DNA from 3 places in the Pedococcus sp. P2_E4 genome. Region 1 is predicted to be linked to each of the others. Evidence: riboswitches for the same ligand, from Rfam matches in the RefSeq annotation. Region 1 holds a riboswitch; each other region holds the start of a gene.
The links. Region 1 has a riboswitch for cyclic di-AMP ahead of AC1DV7_RS01130 (transglycosylase family protein). Riboswitches for the same ligand answer to the same signal wherever they lie in the genome.
Positions count from the first base shown of each region.

Region 2: it holds a riboswitch for cyclic di-AMP, as region 1 does, so the genes downstream of both, AC1DV7_RS16345 (C40 family peptidase) here and AC1DV7_RS01130 (transglycosylase family protein) in region 1, are expected to answer to the same signal.
Region 3: it holds a riboswitch for cyclic di-AMP, as region 1 does, so the genes downstream of both, AC1DV7_RS17735 (C40 family peptidase) here and AC1DV7_RS01130 (transglycosylase family protein) in region 1, are expected to answer to the same signal.

Region 1 is NZ_JBFUEO010000001.1:222,210-229,535, reverse strand. It holds gene AC1DV7_RS01145 (DUF7507 domain-containing protein) at 1-2,373, opposite strand, end outside; gene AC1DV7_RS01140 (LytR C-terminal domain-containing protein) at 2,814-3,407, opposite strand; tRNA gene AC1DV7_RS01135 (tRNA-Thr) at 3,562-3,634, opposite strand; gene AC1DV7_RS01130 (transglycosylase family protein) at 3,769-4,497, opposite strand; cyclic di-AMP (ydaO/yuaA leader) riboswitch at 4,529-4,619, opposite strand; gene AC1DV7_RS01125 (threonine/serine exporter family protein) at 4,891-6,399, opposite strand; gene AC1DV7_RS01120 (serine/threonine-protein kinase) at 6,399-7,326, opposite strand, start outside.
Region 2 is NZ_JBFUEO010000049.1:9,032-16,357, reverse strand. It holds gene AC1DV7_RS16370 (ABC transporter permease) at 1-68, shown strand, start outside; gene AC1DV7_RS16365 (SRPBCC family protein) at 219-656, shown strand; gene AC1DV7_RS16360 (dihydrofolate reductase family protein) at 662-1,294, shown strand; gene AC1DV7_RS16355 (pyridoxamine 5'-phosphate oxidase family protein) at 1,306-1,926, shown strand; gene AC1DV7_RS16350 (hypothetical protein) at 2,092-2,412, shown strand; gene AC1DV7_RS16345 (C40 family peptidase) at 2,560-3,333, opposite strand; cyclic di-AMP (ydaO/yuaA leader) riboswitch at 3,339-3,546, opposite strand; gene AC1DV7_RS16340 (hypothetical protein) at 3,800-4,348, shown strand; gene AC1DV7_RS16335 (hypothetical protein) at 4,673-4,948, shown strand; gene AC1DV7_RS16330 (hypothetical protein) at 4,945-5,262, shown strand; gene AC1DV7_RS16325 (hypothetical protein) at 5,276-6,487, shown strand; gene AC1DV7_RS16320 (hypothetical protein) at 6,508-7,326, opposite strand, start outside.
Region 3 is NZ_JBFUEO010000068.1:127-3,601, forward strand. It holds gene AC1DV7_RS17725 (MFS transporter) at 1-1,268, shown strand, start outside; gene AC1DV7_RS17730 (iron-dependent transcriptional repressor DtxR) at 1,265-1,963, shown strand; cyclic di-AMP (ydaO/yuaA leader) riboswitch at 2,282-2,463, shown strand; gene AC1DV7_RS17735 (C40 family peptidase) at 2,470-3,210, shown strand; gene AC1DV7_RS17740 (DsbA family oxidoreductase) at 3,321-3,475, shown strand, end outside.

The sequences.
Region 1 (7,326 bases):
GCTGGGCGGGGTGCCATGCGCGGTCGCCGCGTTCTTGATCGAACCGGTGTCGACATCGGCCTGGGTCACGACGTACACCGAGCTGGTGCAGTCCATCTCGGCACCCGGAGCCAGCGTCGTCGACGGGCACGTCACCGACACCTCCGGACCCGCCGGAGCGACCAGCACGTCCGTCACGCCGATGTTCGTGAGCGTCACGTTGCCGGTGTTCTTGACGTGGAAGGTGAAGGTGATCTCGTCACCGACACCGGCCTTGCCGTCGTTGTTGGCGTCCTTGGTGATGGCAGCCGACTTCACGAGCGTCAGGCCGGTCGCCTGCGTCTGGACGGGCTGGGTGGCGGTGTCGCTGGCCGTGACATTCGGGCCGTCGGGCGGTGTGCCCGTGGCCGTCGCGGTGTTGTCGACGGCGCCCTTCTGGGCGTCCGCGGCCGTGATCACGTAATCGGCGGTGCAGGTGATCGTGGCGCCGGGCGCCAGCGTCGCCGGCGTGGTCGGCGTGCACGACAGGGACAGAGCCGGCCCCGCGGGCGCAGCCAGGACATCGGTCACCGTGACCCCCGTGAGGGTGGACTGTCCGGTGTTGGTGGTGACGATCGTGTAGTGGATCACGTCGCCGGCGTCGTCCAGGTTGTTGTTGTTGGTGTCGGTGACCGAGCTGATCGACTTGACGATGCCGATCGCGCTGCCGGGCGTGGTGACCGTGGCCGAACACCCGGCTCCGGGAGCGGGCGGGCAGTCCGGGTCGACAGTCGGGACCGTCGCGGTCGAGCCGGGAGTCGGGTTGGGGCCACCACCAGGCATCACCGGGATCGTCGTCTGCGCGGCGGGCTTGACGGTCGCCGTGTTGACGATGTTGCCGGTGGTGCCTGCGGCAACCGTGCCGGTGACGGTGTAGGTGAGCGTGCCACCGACGTTGATGCGCACGGTGTCGGCGATGTCACCGGAACCGCTGGCAGCACACGTGGTGGGCCCCGCCGGTGGGAGGTTTGCACTGCCCGCGGCGGTCACGGCGCAGGTCCAGGTGGCACCCGTGATCGACGCCGGGATCGGGTCGGTGAAGGTCGCGTCGATGGCGTCACTGGGCCCGTCGTTGTGCACCGTCACCGTGTAGGTGACCGGCTGACCGGGGGTGTACGAGTCGAGGTCGGCGCTCTTGGTGATCGACAGGTCGACCTTCGGGAGAACGGTCAGCGGGGTCGAGCCGGGCGGGTAGAGCCCGACGATCCTCGAGATGTTGTTGGTGCAGTTGGGGATGGCGGCGCCCGTGGTGTCGGTGCACCCGGAGTTGTTGTAGACGCCCGGGGTGTTGCTGGTGACCTGGACCGTGATCGTGCAGGAGGCCTGGCCCTGGGCGAGGTTGCCGGTGGCGCTGATGCTGCCGCTGGTCACGTTGCTGGCGGTCAGGTCACAGGTGCCGCCGACCGGCCCGGAGGCGACGAGGCCCGCAGGTAGGTCGTCGGTGAACGACCAGCCGTTCTTGGCCATCAGGTCGGTCGTGTTGGTCACCGTGAAGGTGAGGGTCGAGGAGTCGCCCTGCGTGATCGTGGCAGGCGAGAACTCCTTGTCGAGCTGCGGGGTCACGTCGACGATCTGCGGGAGGTCGAAGCCGACGTCGTTGCCGGTGCCCGTGGCCCTGAGGTTCCTAACGCGGATGCCCAAGGTGGGGGTCGCCCCCGTGAGCGGCACCTGCAGGGCGCCGGACTGCAGCTTGGCCACGCTGTAGTTCACGTTGTTGACGTTGATGACCTGCCTGCTGGGGTCACTGCACGGATCCAAACCGGTGCCGACGACCGTGGGAACGCCGTTGACCATGAGGGCGAACTCCTGGCTCGCGTGGTTGGAGAAGCAGTTGGTCTCGGCGAAGATCGCCGAGACGGCGTAGAAGTGGCCGGCGATGGTAGGGATCGAGTTCTTGGTGGTCTGGAGCTGGATGCCAGCTGCCTGGACACCGTCGGGGCGGTTCGTGTACTCGCTGAGGATCTGGTTCTGAGCGGCCTGGGCGGCAGTCATGCCCTGGTACTGCCCCATGGCGGTGGCCATGGCGCCGAGGATGTTCCACCCGCCGTTCCGTGCGCACTGGTCGTCGGCCGCCGGCGTGACACCGGAGGGCAACGGGCTCCCCTGGCGCATCACCCAGCCGTTGCAGGCGCTGGCTCCGGGGCTCCAGGCAGCATCAGCCGTGTAGGTCTCGCCGGCAGCAGCGGCGCCGCCGGTGTAGCTGCCGATCCTCACCGGCGCCGCACTCGCGTCGATGTTGGAGAAGTCCTCGCTGTAGAGCAGGGTCCCCGCCTGCGGTACCCCCGGATTGCCGGGGACGGCGAGAGCCGGCGTCACAGCCAGCGCGGTCCCCATCGCCGCCACCAGCGCGAACACGACTGTCAAGGCAGCAGGACGTCGCCATCGTGCCCTTTCCCCCATAAGGCCTGAAAAACGACGCACTGAAACCACACTCTCCTTAGTCACATGGGTTGCTTCGTCCCCCGTAAGACCTCGAAGCCGGCAAGTCGTGACGCTTCAGGCCGAAGAATCTTTACGGCCGCCTGACCAAACACGGGCAAGTCGCGTGTGGCCCCGCCGCGGGGCGGCCTGTAACGGGCCGGCCATAACCGGACAAAACCGCGCGACCCGTGCCGTGGACCGGCACAGGGACGGCGCCTGTCGGACGCCCATCGCACGGAGGTGGGAGCGCACGCATGGCTGTGGACGGCACGATCTCCCCCTGCGGGACCGCGCCGCCCACACCCATGAGAGGCCCGAGAGCCGATGTCGTGACGCGGGTCTCAAGCCCCGGGACGACGCCCGTCAGCTGCCGGTCAGCGTGCCGCCGAGGAGGAACACGACGGCACCGTCGCGGAGGAAGCGGAGCTCGCAACCGCCGTCGCCGACACCCCCCTGAACTGGGTGCCCAACACGACATCCACGTCCCGACCCACGCGGACCGTGCTCACCTGCACAGCACCGGGGATGTGGTCAGCTACCAGCTGCGCCGCGCCCCGCCCGTCCGGGCCGAACGTGATGACAGCCGCTGCGTCGGTCCACCGGCCCTCCGCAGCCGTCCCCACGCGTGCGACCCTGAAGCCGGCCTTCGTCAGCTGCCCTGCACCTTTCCTGGCCTGGCCAGAGATCCCGGACCCGTTGAACACCGCGACCTCGAAGCTGGCCAGGTCGGCCTGCTGCTGGTGGCACGACGCCTGGACGGTCTGGGGGGCAGGGTCGAAAGCCCCGAGCGCGGACGCCGTCGCCAAGGTCGACGCCCCGAGGACGAGCCCCGGCGTGCACACGAACAGCAGCACCCGACCGAGCTGGCGGCGGCCGGCCGAGGTCCAAGGCCCCGCAGGAGCGGACTCCGGCCGCCCCGAGGTCTCCCGTCCTGACGCTGGCACGGGGGTCGATGGGCTCGTGGGCATGGCGTGTCAGTCCTCCGGTCGCACGCCTCAGGTCCTCGAGACGGCCATCGTGGTGGCGACCGCCGGGCTGCGCGTTCGAGGATGAGAGCAGGGCCACCGCGGATGGTGACGCGCCCATGCCCGAGAACGGGACGAAGGTCGACAAACTGCGCTGAGCCGACGGGGGGACTCGAACCCCCAACCCCCTGTTTACAAGACAGGTGCGCTGCCAATTGCGCCACGCCGGCATGCCTGCCCGAGCAGACGGCGTCGATGGTACCGGCGCGGTGGTGACGGGCGAGAACCCTGCGCCAGACGGCATACCCCGCTCATGGCTGCGGCCTCCCACCCGCCGGGGTGGGAGGCCGCACGGAGGACGTCGTCAGCGAGCGTTCAGGTAGCTCTGGAGCGTCCGGACCGTGGCGCGGTCGAGGGTGCGCGACCCATTGTGGCGAGCGCCGATCTTGGTCTGGAGGGCGCGGATGGTCTTGGGGCCGATGACACCGTCCGGTGCCGATCCGACCTTGCGCTGCAACGCCTTCACGTCGGTGCGCGACAGGCTCCCGTTGACCGACCCACCGACCCAGCGCTCGATGGCCGCGTTGGTCTTCGGGCCACGGATGCCGTCGACGACCAGCCGGCCGGCGGGGGCGGTGCGCGCCGAGGAGCGGGAGGCGACCGGGGTGCTGCGGACCGCGGACGCGGTCGCAGTCGCGGACGACGCCCCTCCGTTCGCGCGCGTCAGGCCGGCGCGGGCCCCGCAGGTCGGCCACGCACCGGGGCCTTGCACCTTGAGGACCTTCTGGGCGACCGCGATCTGCTCCGACTTGCTGGCCTGGTGGGCGTACGCGGCGTAGGCGCCGCCACCGAAGCCGCTCCAGGTGGACCGGCTGAACTGCAGCCCGCCGTAGAAGCCGTTGCCGGTGTTGATGGACCAATTGCCGCCCGACTCGCAGGCCGCGACCCGGTCCCAGACGGTGCCGGCCGCGTTGGCCGAGGAGGCGGTCGCCAGGCCGCCCGCGACGGTCGCGACACCGGCCACGGCGACTCCGGTGACACGACGCTTGACGGGGTTGGGCTTCCGGGCAGAGTGCTTCGGCGCGTAGAACATGGGGAAGGGGTCCTCTCCTGACGTGCGCCTGCGAGGTGAGCTGTCGGGTTCGGGCTGTCAGGTGCCCGGCCGGCGGACCGGCTTCACCCCAAGGCCGCGTTGCGGCCGCGTTGGGTCCCCCGTCCTCGTCTGCCCGGAACCGTTCCGGCTGGTCACCCGCCTGACGAGGCTCGGCGCTGCGGGTGTGCATTGGGTGTGCCGTGTTCACTTGTGGGATGCCGGCGGCATCGGTCAACCACCGTAGGCCCGTGGGCGGGATCGGACAACCAGTTCGCCGGATGTCGTAGTCCCTTCGGTCAGAACTGGGCGGTAGGGGTCGACATCGCGACGCCACGACCGGGCCCGACAGGCGGGCGGCCGGGCGGCCGGGCGCCCGAGCGGGGGCGGTCCGGGTCAGCGACGCCGAGCGCGACGCTTCTGCACCGCACTGCGGTCGAAGGGCGCCGCCAGGAACTCACCGAGCACGCTGCCGGCCGCGATCGCGAGCAGCACGGCCATCGCCCCCAAGAGGGTGGTGATGCCACCCTGGAGCGACAACGTCCCCGCGCCCTCGGAGGAGCCGTTGACCATCTCGTACAGGCCCCGGAAGATCGCCAGACCGGGGAGCAGGCCGTACGACGCGGGCACGACGAGCACCATGGGCGGGGCCCCGAGCCGCAGCGCGACCAGCCGCCCGGCGAACCCGAGCACGATCGCGGCGCAGCCCGCAGCGGCCAGCGGACCCAGCCCGTCGATCCGCGCCACGGCCAGCGAGACGCCCACGCTGGCGGCGCACAGCAGACCGGCCGGCAGGACGAGCCGGCGCATGCTGCGAAGCCCGACCGCCCCCGCCAGGCCGACGAGGAACGCGCCCACCACCGCGAGGAGCACGGGTGCGCTCAAGGCCCGGGTGGCCACGATGGACGGCGACGCGACGTCGAGGTCGAACATCTCCGTGAGGGACAGCGTGAGGGACAGGCCCGTGGCGACGCCGAGGATGATGCCCGCGGTCGTGAGGAAGACGGCGAACATCCGGCCCGCTCCGGTGACGGAGTAGCCGGAGATGGCATCCTCGAACGCCGAGGCGACCGTGCGTCCGGGCAGCAGCACCGTGATGCCGCCGGCGACGATGAACGCGAAGTCCGACGACGAGACCGGCAGCCAGCCCTGCGCGCCCAGGCTGAACGCACCCCAGGCGCAGACGGTGGCGAAGAACCCACCGATGGCGCACTGGTAGAAGTCCGGCAGCCCGCGCCGCCCCAGGGACCGGGCGGCATACCCGACGAACAGCGCCGACAACCCCGACACGAGCGCGGCGACCGCACCGGCACCCAGCATCGTCGCGATGGCGGCGGCCAGCACACCCAGCGAGCCACGGACCGCCCACCGCGGCCAGAAGCGTGGGGCGCGGCGGATCTCGCGCAGCCGGGCCGATGCGGCCTCGCGGTCGTAGCCCTCGCTGACGAGGCTCTCGACGAACTCGTGCACCGCGGTCAGCCGGGCGAAGTCACGGCTGGCCGAGCGCACGACGCGCAGCATGGTGATCGGGAGGCCGGAGGTCGTCGTGCACTGGATGAGCAGTGACTGCAAGGTGATGTCGACCTCGAGGTTGTCGAGCCCACCGGCCGCGGCGACCGCGATGACCGACGACTCGACCTGCGGCGCCCCCGCCCCGCACCGCAGCATCAGCTCGCCGACCCGCAGGGCCAGGTCGAGGGCCGCCCGCGCCTCGCGCTCCTCCGCCGCCGCCTGCCGGATCTTCACGTTGCGATAGGGCGAGTGCCTCAGCGACTCCAGCATCGGCATCGTCTCGGTGAGCTCTTCGCCGCGCCAGATGCGGCTGCTGCGCAGGACGGGGCGGCGTGGCCGGTGCGGCGGGCCCGGGTCGGGGCGCGGGCTCGGGTCTGGGGTGCCTTCGGCCATCAGCCGAGCCCGGGGAGCACCGCGCTCGGTGCCTGGGTGGGCCACCAGTCCGGGGAGCCGGCTTCCTGGAGGGCCAGGCCCGCGAGGGCGAGAGCCAGCAGCAGGAGGAGCCCGACCGCGATCTGGGAGGCGCGCGCACCGGGCACGACACCGCGCACCAGGCTCCGGGTGCCTCGGCGCAGGCCGGAGCCCCCGGGCCCCCACCACGCCATGAGGGCGGCTACCAGCCCGCCGACCGCGAGGTGGGGAGCCGAGTTGGGTTCGGGAGACCCACCCGTGACCGCCACGGTGGCCAGCGCGGAACTGAACACCGCGCAGATGCCCACGACCGCCGGCAGCAGGGCGCTGACGACGGTGGCGAGCGCGCCGATGACCAGGTGCCAGGGGCTCGCGGCGACCGCGAACGGCACGTCGCTGCGCCGACGGCCCTTGTTGTAGCGGCGCAGCACGAGCGAGGTCACCGAGCGGTCGGCGGTCCGCGCCGCCCACGACAGGACGATGGCCAGCGTCACCGCGACCACCGGGAAGGTCGCGACGGCAGCGACGAGCACGACCAGCAGGGCCACGAGGGTGCCTGTGCGCGTCGGCCGCCCGATCCGCGGGTCGGGTTCACCGGGGCCGCCCTGCCACGCGGCCTGCCAGTCGGAGACCTCGTCGCCCTCGGGCTGGTAGTCCTCGTCCCACGGCACGAGCTCGCCGGTGTCGGGCGGGAGCGCGACGGGTCCGAGCGGGGGCCGCTCGACCTGGGGGACCACCGCGGGACGGTCCCACTCGCGCGTGCTCGGCTGCGCGAGCGGCTGGGTATGACGGGTGGGCAGGGCCAGCGCCGCGGTCACCGGGCGCCCGGTGGCGTAGCGCTCCAGCGCCTCGACCACCTCGTCGGCGTCGGGCCGCTGACGGGGCTCGGGTGACAGCGCGGCATACAGC
Region 2 (7,326 bases), on a different contig from region 1:
GTGGCCTGTGGTTCCTCCTGCCGATGGCGATCGGGCTGCTCGTCGTCCGCCGCGCCGAGGTGAAGTGACGGAGGACCAGCCCGCCGCGGCAGGCGCCTGAACGGGGCACTCGCACCCACCGGTGCGAGTGCCCCGTCGCCATGCCTGCCACGGAATGACCGGGTGGCGCATGATGGTCCTCCGAGAGCAGCCACTCCGCGGCCACCGAGGGGACCCTGATGACCAGCACGAGGTTCACCGTCCACACGAGCCTGTCGCCGGGCGACGTCCTGGCCGTGATCACCGACTTCGGCCCCGAGCGTTCCCGCTGGTGGCCGAACGTCGACTCCGAGCACTTCACGGTCCACGACCAGGGTCCTGGCTGGGCCGAGGTCACCGAGGGCACGGGCATGGGCTGGGAGCGGGAGCGCTACTCGTGGGACGCCGCCGCCGGCACCGTCACGATCGACACCCTCGAGTCGAACCTGTGGGCGCCGGGCAGCAGCTGGCGCTACGAGCTCCTGCCGGCAGGGGGCGGCACCGACCTGCGGGTCTCCCTGAAGAGGCTGCCCGCCTCGTTCACCGGCCGCATCGTCGCGGCCCTGATCCCGGTGGTGGGGCGGCGTGTCCTGGCCAGGCAGTTCGAGACGGTCCTGCGCCGCGCCGAAGGGCGATGAGGCGGATGTCGTTGACCCGGGTCCACAACCTGGCCATCTCCCTCGACGGCTTCGCCACCGGCGAGCCGCAGTCGTTGGAGGCACCGTTCGGCCATGCCGGTGAGCGCCTGCACGAGTGGATGTTCGCGACCCGCTTCTGGGGCGAAGGCGGCACCGTCGGCGTCGACGACTCGTTCGCCCGCCGCCACAGTGAGGGCATCGGCGCCGAGATCATGGGCGCCAACAAGTTCGGACCGCCCGGCTGGCACACCGACCCGCAGTGGAAGGGCTGGTGGGGGCCGAACCCGCCGTTCCACACACCGACCTACGTGCTCACCCACCACCCGCGCCCCTCGATCGAGATGGAGGGTGGCACGACGTTCCACTTCCTCGACGCCACCCCGGCCGAGGCGCTGGAGACCGCACGCGAGTCCGCCGACGGCCTGGACGTCCGGCTCGGTGGCGGCCCCACCGTCGTGCGCGACTTCGTCGCTGCCGGGCTCGTCGACCACCTGCACCTCGTCCAGGTCCCCATCGTGCTCGGCCGCGGAGTCCGGATCTGGGACGGGCTCGAAGGCGTCGAGGACGACTACGACGTCGAAGCCGTCTCCTCGCCGAGCGGGGTCACCCACCTCACCTTCATGCGCAGGACCCCCTGAGGGAGGACTCGATGTCATCGACGTACCACGAGGGCAGCCGGGCGCTGCAGGACCGGTTCGACACCAGGGCGCTGGCCGACCGCATCGACGACCTTCTCGTCAGCGACACCATCGGCGACGGCGACCGCGCGTTCATCGAGGCGCGCGACATGTTCTTCCTCGCGACGGCGGACGACCAGGGACGGCCGACCTGCTCGTACAAGGGTGGTGAGCCCGGCTTCGTGCGGGTGCTCGACCCGCACACGATCGCGTTTCCCAGCTACGACGGGAACGGCATGTACCTCTCGGCCGGCAACGTGCTGGTCAACCCCGATGTCGGGCTGCTGTTCATCGACTTCGAGCGCGGACACCGGATGCGGCTCGAGGGGGTCGCGAGCATCGACCTCGAGGACCCGTTGCGCGAGGAGTACCCCGAGGCCCAGCTCGTCATCCGGGTGCGTGCCCGGGCCGTCTACCCGAACTGCCCGCGCTACATCCACCGGTACGAGCTCGTGCGGCGCTCGCGGTTCGTGCCGCGCGAGGGGTGCCTGACTCCCGTCCCGGAGTGGAAGCGCTCGGACTGGGCCGTCGACGCCCTGCCCGAGGCTGACCCGGCCCGCCACCCGGGCGAGCGGGACGTGCTCGGCCGATGAGCAAGGGCCGCCCGCGGGCGGCAGTCGTCACGTCATACCGATCCGTGCGTCTGACACGGCGTGGAGGAACATCGAACTGGACAGGGGCTTCCCTTCGGCGTGCTCGCGTTCCCGGACGTGTCCCGTGGTGAGCCGGCGGCTCCTCGGCAGGTTGACGCGAGGGGGATGCCGGCGGATCGCGCCCACCCGCTGTGGCGGGCGGCCCACGACCCTGCCGTGACGCTGGAGGAGTTCGACCGGGCTGCCCTGCAGTGGGAGCGCACCCTGGACGTCGATCCGCAGGCCGGCCGAGGCCCACGGCTGGTCCTGGAGGTCCACGACGACCAGGAGGGCACCGTCCTGAACCAGGCGCTGCGAGACTTCGCGTCGCGTCAGCGCCAGGCCGCGCGACACGGCCACGACCACCTGAGGCAGGTCCGGACGCACTGGGCGCTGATCGCAGACCAGCTCGCGGACCGGGTGGACCAGGACACCGACCGACAGTGAGCCGTCACGGTTCAGGGGGATCCGACGTCTCTCCTGTGTGGCCGGCCTTCGAACCTCCGGTCGCTTGATGGGCACCCGCCGGCGGCCTGAGCGCACCCCCCTTGGCCGCCGGCGGGCGTCTTCGCGACGGCCCTGCGCGTCGCAGGCCTAGAAGCGGCCGTACCCCGACACCCCGGCGAAGACCTTGCGCTTCTGCGTGACGAGGCCCGGCTTGCCCGCGTCGAACATGTAGCCACCCCCGGCGTAGATGCCCACGTGGTAGGCCGGCGACCCGAAGAAGACCAGGTCGCCCGGTCGTGGTGTCGAGACCCGGCGCGCGGCGGCCTGCTGGGCAGCCGCGGTGCGCGGGATGGACTTGCCTGCCTTGCGGTAGACGAACGACGTGTAGCCGGAGCAGTCGAAGCCGCCGGGCCCGGTGCCCCCACGCCGGTAGGGAATCCCGGTGTAGGCGGCTGCAATGGCCACCACGGTGCTCGACAGCGACGGGGACGCCCCAGCCCTGGACGCCCCTGCCTTGGACGCCCCAGCCTTGACAGGGGCCGCCTTGGTGCGGGCCGCCTTGGCAGCTGCCGCCTTGGGACCCCGGCGCATGACCGCCGCAGTCCGGGGGCCGACCACTCCGTCAGGGGTCAGGTGGTGCCGTCCCTGGTAGCGCCGCACGGCTGCTGTGGTCCTCGGACCGAAGACCCCGTCCGCCGTGACGCCGACGATGCGCTGGATCGCGACGACGTGGGCGCCCGTGGAGCCCTGGCGCAGGACCGGCCAGGCCAGGACTCCTGTGGCGGTCGGGGCCGGGGCAGCCGCCGCGTTGGGTACGCCGGCGGCGAGGCAGCCGATCGTCACCAGGGCGGCCGCAGCCGCCGAGCCCCGGTAGCGGCGACGCCGGGGTTTGCGATGTCTTCCGATGTACGTCAATGACATGGGCCAACTCCTCCACCGCCTGCGAGGTGAGCTGTCGGGTTCGGGCGGAGGTGTGCCCGGCCGCGCTCGCCGTCGCCACGTGACCGGAGTCGGCCTCTGCAACGTCGACGAGGGCGGCTTCACCCCAAGGACCGAGTCGGTCCGAAGTGGTTTCCCCGCTCCTGCCCTGAAGGTCGATGGCTGGCCGGGGGCAGGATTCGGCAACTCGTCCAGCGCCCGATCGCCGACCGGGCTCCCGCAAGGTACCCGTCATCGCAGGCTGATGCCAAGCCGAGCAGCGATCGAAATCCATTGCGGCAGTAAATGATTCGCGTCGCGTCACACATTCGTTGCTGGCGCGTCAGTACCAGTTGAGGGCGCCTGTGCCCTCCCCCGGATTCGCCCGACATCTCCCTGTTCCGAGCACCCCACACCAGTGCAGGCTCAACGCCCCTGCAGCGTCACCGAAAGAGTCCTTCCCCCGCGCATGAACCCGACCTGCCCCGAGTCCTTCGACACCCTGGCCGCCCTCATGGCCGCAGCCGCGAGCCTCCTGCTCGGTTCCGCCGCCGCCGGTCTGCTGCTCATCCGGCGGACGAGGGGAGGCGGCGCCATACTCGTCCTCCTCGTGTCCATGGTCGCCGCCACCGGGGTCCTGGTGGCCGGCCACGAGTCCGACCGCCGGCACTGTGCGGCGGTCGACACCACCACCGCGGACCCGGTCGTGGGCCAGGCCCCGCGCGCCACGAAGGTGGCGACGCCAGTCCCCGCCAAGACCGGCGCCGCGCCGCCCGCGAGGGTCGCGTCGACGTCCCCGCCCACCCCCGCAGTCACCGTCACCGTGACGGCGCCTGCGGCGGCCCCCGCGCCGGCGAGCACCACGGCACCGAGCGGACCGCAGTCCGTCGACACCCCCACCCCATCGACCAGCACGTCGCCCTCGAGCCCTACTGCAGCCGAGCCCACCACGGCGCCGACGCCCCCGGTGCAGACCTCGAGCGGTTCGACACCGGTCGCCGGGAGCCCGTCACCCTAGGCCGCACGGCGACCCCGCCGGCCTGCCGTCACTTTCCGGGGCCGGGGACGTCTCACTGGTGACCGCCTGTCCGGGGGACGGGGTCGGTCGGAACGGCGGGCGACTACTGCACCCAGTCGCCCGCCGTTCTCCTGCCCGGGAAGGCCCACCTGCCGGGAATGCCCACCTGCCCGGATGCTCACCCGCGACCCGCCCACCCGCGACCTGCCCCCTCCCACACCTTGTCGCGGGAGCGACCCGGGTCCATCCTTGGACGAGGGGCCCGGTGCCCCCGCCGGGAGCGGCGGGGATGCGGCCCGACCGTCCGATCGGGAGGAGCGGGTGATGCGCGGACCTGGGGTGAGGCGACGGTTCTGGGCCGAGGTGGTGCTCGCGGGGATCGGTGTGCTCCTGGCCGTCGTGACTGCTCTGGTGCCGGACTGGATCGAGCGGCTCGGCGGCGAGGGTGGTGACGCCGGCAGCGGAGGCACCGAGCGCGCGATCTCTCTGCTGTTCTTGGCGGCCGCCGTGGTGCTGGGCATCCTGGCCCGCGTGGAGTGGCGCCGACCGATGCGGCCCGCCCTGGCTCGCGACAGCTCAGGTGGCGACCCGCGCCGATGACCACCAAGCGACGGGCCGGGTCCACCGAGGCCACCCACGAGGGCGCAGACCCCCTCGCCGGCACGCACGTCCGGGCGCGCAGGAAGGGTGACAAGGCCCGCGACGACGCGCTGGCGGGCGCCGAGGCCGCCGAGGGGCTGCCGGCCGGGGCCGAGCCCGACCTGGGCATCCCCATGAGTGACCGCCAGCTGGACCAGCGCGACCGGCAGCAGTCGGCCGAGCGCAAGAAGCCGGGGCCCAAGCCGCCGGAGACGCCCCCCGCCACCCCGGTTGCGCCGCCACCGACCGCGCCGCCGCCGACCGACCCCGAGTGAGCGGGGCCGACTCGTGCTGACGATCACCGCCAACATCGCGCTCGACGATGCTGCCACCGGCACCCAGACGGGCACCGTCGGCGAACCCTCGGTCGGCGTCTCCTCCTCCATCCTGTTCGTCACGGGCAACTGGTACGCCACGCGATCGGCGGACGGCGGCGCGACCTGGTCGCTGCTCGACCCGTTCACCGAGTTCCCTGCCGACCGTGGGGTGTTCTGCTGCGACCAGCTCGTGACCTACCTGCCGACCCAGCGCCTGTGGGTGTGGCTGCTGCAGTACTCGAAGTCGGGGCGCAGCAACATCTACCGGCTCGCCGTCAGCCGGACGGCGGCCTCGGGGACGTGGCGGTGGTGGGACGTCTCGCCGGCCGACCTCGACCCGGCCTGGACCGACGTGTGGTTCGACTTCCCCGACCTCGCGGTCAGCACCAAGAACCTCTGGCTCACCTTCAACCAGTACGACGGCTCCGACCGGTGGGTGCGGGCCGGCGTCATCCGGTATGCGCGTGCCGACCTGACCAGGACGGCGCCCCTGACCCGTCGTCACTGGTCCACGACGTCGGTCGGTTCGCTGCGCCTGGTCTCGGGGGCCGGGTCCTCGATGTGGTTCGCTGCCAACGACCAGTCGCGCCGGTCCCTGCGGCTGTTCCAGTGGCCGGACGACGCGGCGAACGTCAGCGCCTGGACGATCCCCGTGACCCCCTGGAACGACAGCGACTACCGCTCGCTCGGGCCGGACGGCCAGCCGTGGCTCAGCCGCTGCGACGACCGCGTCACCGGTGCCTGGCGGGCCGGCGGCCGGCTCGGCTTCCTGTGGAGTGCCGGGCGTGGCCCGGGGCGGCCGCAGCCCTACATCCGCGCCGTCACCCTGGACGAGCAGTCGCTCACCGTCGTGGCCGAGCCGGACCTCTGGAGCCAGAACGGCGCCTGGGCCTATCCGGCGGCAGCGCCCAGCAGGCGTGGGGCCATCGGCCTCACCGCCTTCTTCGGCGGCCCCACGCAGCCGGCCCATGCGGTCGGGGTCCTCGACCAGCAGGCCAACACCTGGACCACGAAGACGACCGCGACGTCCACCCACGCACCGCAGGCCGGCAAGTGGGGCGACTACCTCTCCTGCCGCGCGCACCCGACCCGGACCACCTCGTGGGTCGCCAGCGGCTACACGCTGCAGGGCGGTCAGGACCGTCGCAACATCGAGCCCCGCGTCGTGACCTTCCGTCCCTGACCAGGTCCAGGAGGCGGGTCTCAGGTCGGGCGGTTCTCGATGTGCACGATCCGCGCGGCGGCATACGGGCAGAAGCGCACCAGCTCGGACACGGTGGTGGGGGGCACGACCGCACCCGGCGCGGTGGTGGGCGGCACGAACACCTCGCCCGCACCGATCGACCCGACGAAGGCGAGGAAGAGCACCTGCTGCTTGTTCGGCACGGCGGTGAGGTCGACGTCGACCGACACGGCGCGCGGCATCCGGGCGTCGACCGCCGTGGGCACGGTGCGCCAGGTGACCCCACTGCCACCGGTCGCGAGGTTCCATCCGCCCGGCACCGGCTGGGCCGTCCCTGCCGCGGCCGCTGTGAGGAAGGGCAGGAGGCTCGTCACTGACAATGCCAGCAGGTCCGACGGCGTCACCCCCGCGCGCCAGAGGAGGACGACGAAGCCCTGGTTGGCGCGCAGCCCGATCGCATCGCGGTGGTGGACGAGGACGTCCACGGTGGAGGGCTCACGGAAGACCGTCCACATGTCGTTGACGACGTTGCGGGGCACGACATCCATCAGGTCGGCCTCGGTCGCCGACACGCTGGCGGCGCGGGGCGTCTGCCACGGTGCGCGGTAGACCGCACGAGGATCGGCGGTGTCGGTGGTCACCGTGCCGTCGGCCTTGACGCGCACGCCGCCCACGACGTCCGCCCACACCGCGGCGTCGATCTGCGGCACTGCGGACTTGGCCGGTGCCATCTGGGTGCGGTGCAGCGCCACGAGCCGCCCGAGGGCATCGGAGAACAGTCCGTTGGCGACCACGCTGGGATACAGCCAGCGGAACGCGGTCTGGAAGGTCCACACGTC
Region 3 (3,475 bases), on a different contig from region 1:
AAGCCCCGTTCAGCCTCTGGAGCATCGCGGCGCCGGCCTACGGACCCACGGTCGTCGTGGCCGTGGGCGCCGGTGCGGTCGTGCCGATCCTCACGCTGAGCGCGCTCGACTTGGGCGCCTCGCCGTCGGTCGCGGCCTTCACGGTGGCGTTGACCCTCATCGCCGACCTGTTCTTCGCGGTGCCGGCCGGCGCCCTCGTGCACCGGGTGGGGGAGCGCAAGGCCCTCATGGGGGCGGCCGCCGCCGATGCCGTCGCCGCCCTGTTCGCGGTGACGGCCACCTCGCTGGTCGCGCTCATGGCTGCGGTGTTCGCGATGGGGTTCACGTCGTCGGTGTTCCTCGTGGCCCGCCAGTCGTACCTCATCGACGCGGTGCCGATCGCGATGCGTGCGCGGGCGTTGTCGACCCTGGGCGGGGTCCACCGGATCGGGTTGTTCGTCGGGCCCTTCGTGGGCGCTCCGATCGTGCACTTCTGGGGACCGCAGGCGGGGTTCGCGGTGGCGGTCGCGGCCGGGGTGCTCGCGACGCTGCTCGTGTGGTGGGCGCCCGACCTCACGGCCGAGCACGAGGAGGCGGCCCGGCTCGAGGCGCCGGTGGGCACCGCCACGCTGCTCTGGAGCCACCGGCGCACGTACCTCACCCTCGGCCTGGCCATCGCCGTCGTGGGTGCGGTGCGGTCGTCGCGGGTCGTGCTCGTGCCGCTGTGGGCCGCCCAGTCGGGGCTGTCCGCCAGCACCACCGCCGTCATCTTCGGGGTCGCCGGGGGCGTCGAGATGCTGTTGTTCTACCCGGCCGGCTCGGTCATGGACCGGTTCGGGCGGGTGTGGATCGCCGTGCCGTGTGTCGTGGTCGTCGGGTTGAGCCTCGGCGCCCTGCCGCTCACCGGGACTGCGCTGGGCATCGGCCTTTTGGCCGTCGTGGGTGCCATCGGCAACGGCATCGGCTCGGGCCTCGTCATGACCCTCGGCGCCGACGTCGCCCCGGCGGTCGGCCGGTCGCAGTTCCTCGGCGGGTGGCGCTTCGTGTCGGTCATCGGTGGCAGTGGCGCACCGGTCCTCATCAGCGCCGTCACGGCCGTCTCCGGCCTCGTCGCAGCCTGTCTCGGGGTCGGGGTGCTCGCGCTGCTGGGAGCCTGCTGGATCGGCTACTGGGTGCCGGCCTACGACCCGGTGCGTCGGGGCGCGGTCGCCCGAGCCGCGGCGTCGGGGGAGCCCGAGTTGCCGGACAGCGGCGCGCAGTCGCCCGCTAATGAGAGGCTTGACCCGTGACGGACCTGATCGACACCACCGAGATGTACCTCAAGACGATCTTCGAGCTCGAGGAAGAGGGCATCACGCCGCTGCGCGCCCGCATCGCCGAGCGCCTCGGCCACTCCGGGCCCACGGTGTCGCAGACGGTCGCGCGCATGGAGCGCGACGGCCTGCTGGCGCTCGCCGGCGACCGTCACCTCGAGCTGTCCGAGCACGGTCGGCTGCTGGCGACCCGCGTCATGCGCAAGCACCGGCTCGCCGAGCGCCTGCTCGTCGACGTCATCGGGCTCGAGTGGGAGTACGTCCACGACGAGGCCTGCCGCTGGGAGCACGTCATGTCCGAGCGGGTCGAGCGCAAGATCCTCGCCATGCTCAAGGACCACCACGACTCGCCCTACGGCAACCCCATCCCCGGCCTCGACGAGCTGGGTGAGGTCGAGCCCACCGAGGACTTCCGCTCGGGGCTGCACACGCTGACCGAGCTCGCGACCGAGACCCCCGAGATCGTGCTCGTCCGCCGGATCGGTGAGCCGGTCCAGGTCGACCACGAGGCGCTCAGCCTGCTCACGGTGGCCCGGCTGCTGCCCGGCGAGCGGGTGCGGGTGCACCGCCAGGACGGGCGCGTCGTGGCCGTGCGCGAGAACGCCCCCGAGTCCACCGGGGTCTCGCTGCCCGACGACGTCGCCCAGCACGTCTTCGGCGCCCTGGTCTGAGCGGCCCTGGTCTCAGCGGCGCGCCTGCCCTCAGCGGCGCGCCTGCCCTCAGCGGCGCTCTGGTCTGAGCGGCGAGCCACCCCCGCCGGGGTATGTCGCGGCGTCCCTGACCCGCCGGACCGTTCACCGATCGGACGTGTCCGATTTTTCCCCCGTTGAGCACGAACTGTCATCGAAAGATGGCGTTTGCTTGACGATCGCATGGGCTCGCCGTGACCTCAATGTGACTTTTGGTCGGGGGTTTGTGTAGTCTCGCGGGGATCTCTCCACCCCCCGGGGAGATTGGCCCGATGTGGAACGCCTAGTCCTGCCATCACGTTCGGGTCCTCAGCAAGTCCGCTTGGCAGGAGCGGGGGACCCACTTTCGGGCCCTCCTTCGGGAGAGTCCTTGGGGTTAAGTCCTCTCGCGAGCGCCCGCTAGGTCGGGTGGCAACCGTGAGGGCCGGGTGATCTACCTCCACCCGAACCCGACAGCTCACCTCGTAGGCACTGGAGGTTCATCCATCGTGGCTTCACACGCTGCCGGTCGCCACCGCGCCCCTGGCCGTTACAACCCCGTTTCCGAGATCAGTGGCATCGTGGCGAAATCCGCCCAGCCTGCCGTCAAGACCTCGGCCGTCGTCGCCGCCTCCGGTGGTCTCGTGGCCTCGTTCGCCCTCCCGGCGTCCGCTGCCCCGGCCGCCCCGAAGGCCGACCCCACCGCTGCCACCACCAGCGCCCCGGTCGCCGTCAAGGCTCCCGAGGCCGCTGCCCCGCAGGCCTCTGACGCCTACGGCCTGATCGGCTTCAAGGCGACTGCCAGGCCCAAGCCCAAGGCCAAGGCCGTTCGCCCCGCCGCCGTCGCCACCGACCGCGTGCAGAGCTCGACCGCGAGCCGGTCGACCGCCCGCACGGCCCTCACCAGCAGCCGTCCGGCCGCCGGTGGCGTCCTGGGCATCGCTGCCCAGTACGAGGGCATCATGTACAGGTACGGCGGCACCACGCCCGCCGGCTTCGACTGCTCCGGCTTCACGGCGTACGTCTTCCGCCAGGTCGGCATCAGCCTGCCGCGCACGGCCGAGGCGCAGCGCCAGGCCGTGACCCCCGTGTCCAACCCGCAGCCGGGTGACCTCGTGTTCTTCGGCTCGCCGGCCTACCACGTGGGCATCTACGCCGGAAACGGCATGATGTGGGACTCCCCGCGCAGCGGCAAGGCCGTCGCGCTCCGCTCGATCTGGTCCTCCAGCGTCACCTACGGCCGCCCCTGACCCCAGGGTCCACCCGGCCGCAGCGCACCCAGGCCCCCTCCGCCACGGCGGACGGGGGCCTGCGTGCACCTGGCGCGGCGGTCCAGTGGTGGGCGTGTTTGTATGGAGGCATGACCGCCATCGAGATCGACGTGTGGGCGGACGTGGTCTGCCCGTGGTGCTACATCGGCAAGCGACGCCTCGAGCAGGCGATCGCCGAGAGCACCCACCCGGCCGAGGTGGTGGTGACCTACCACGCCTACGAGCTCGACCCGCGAGCCGCCAA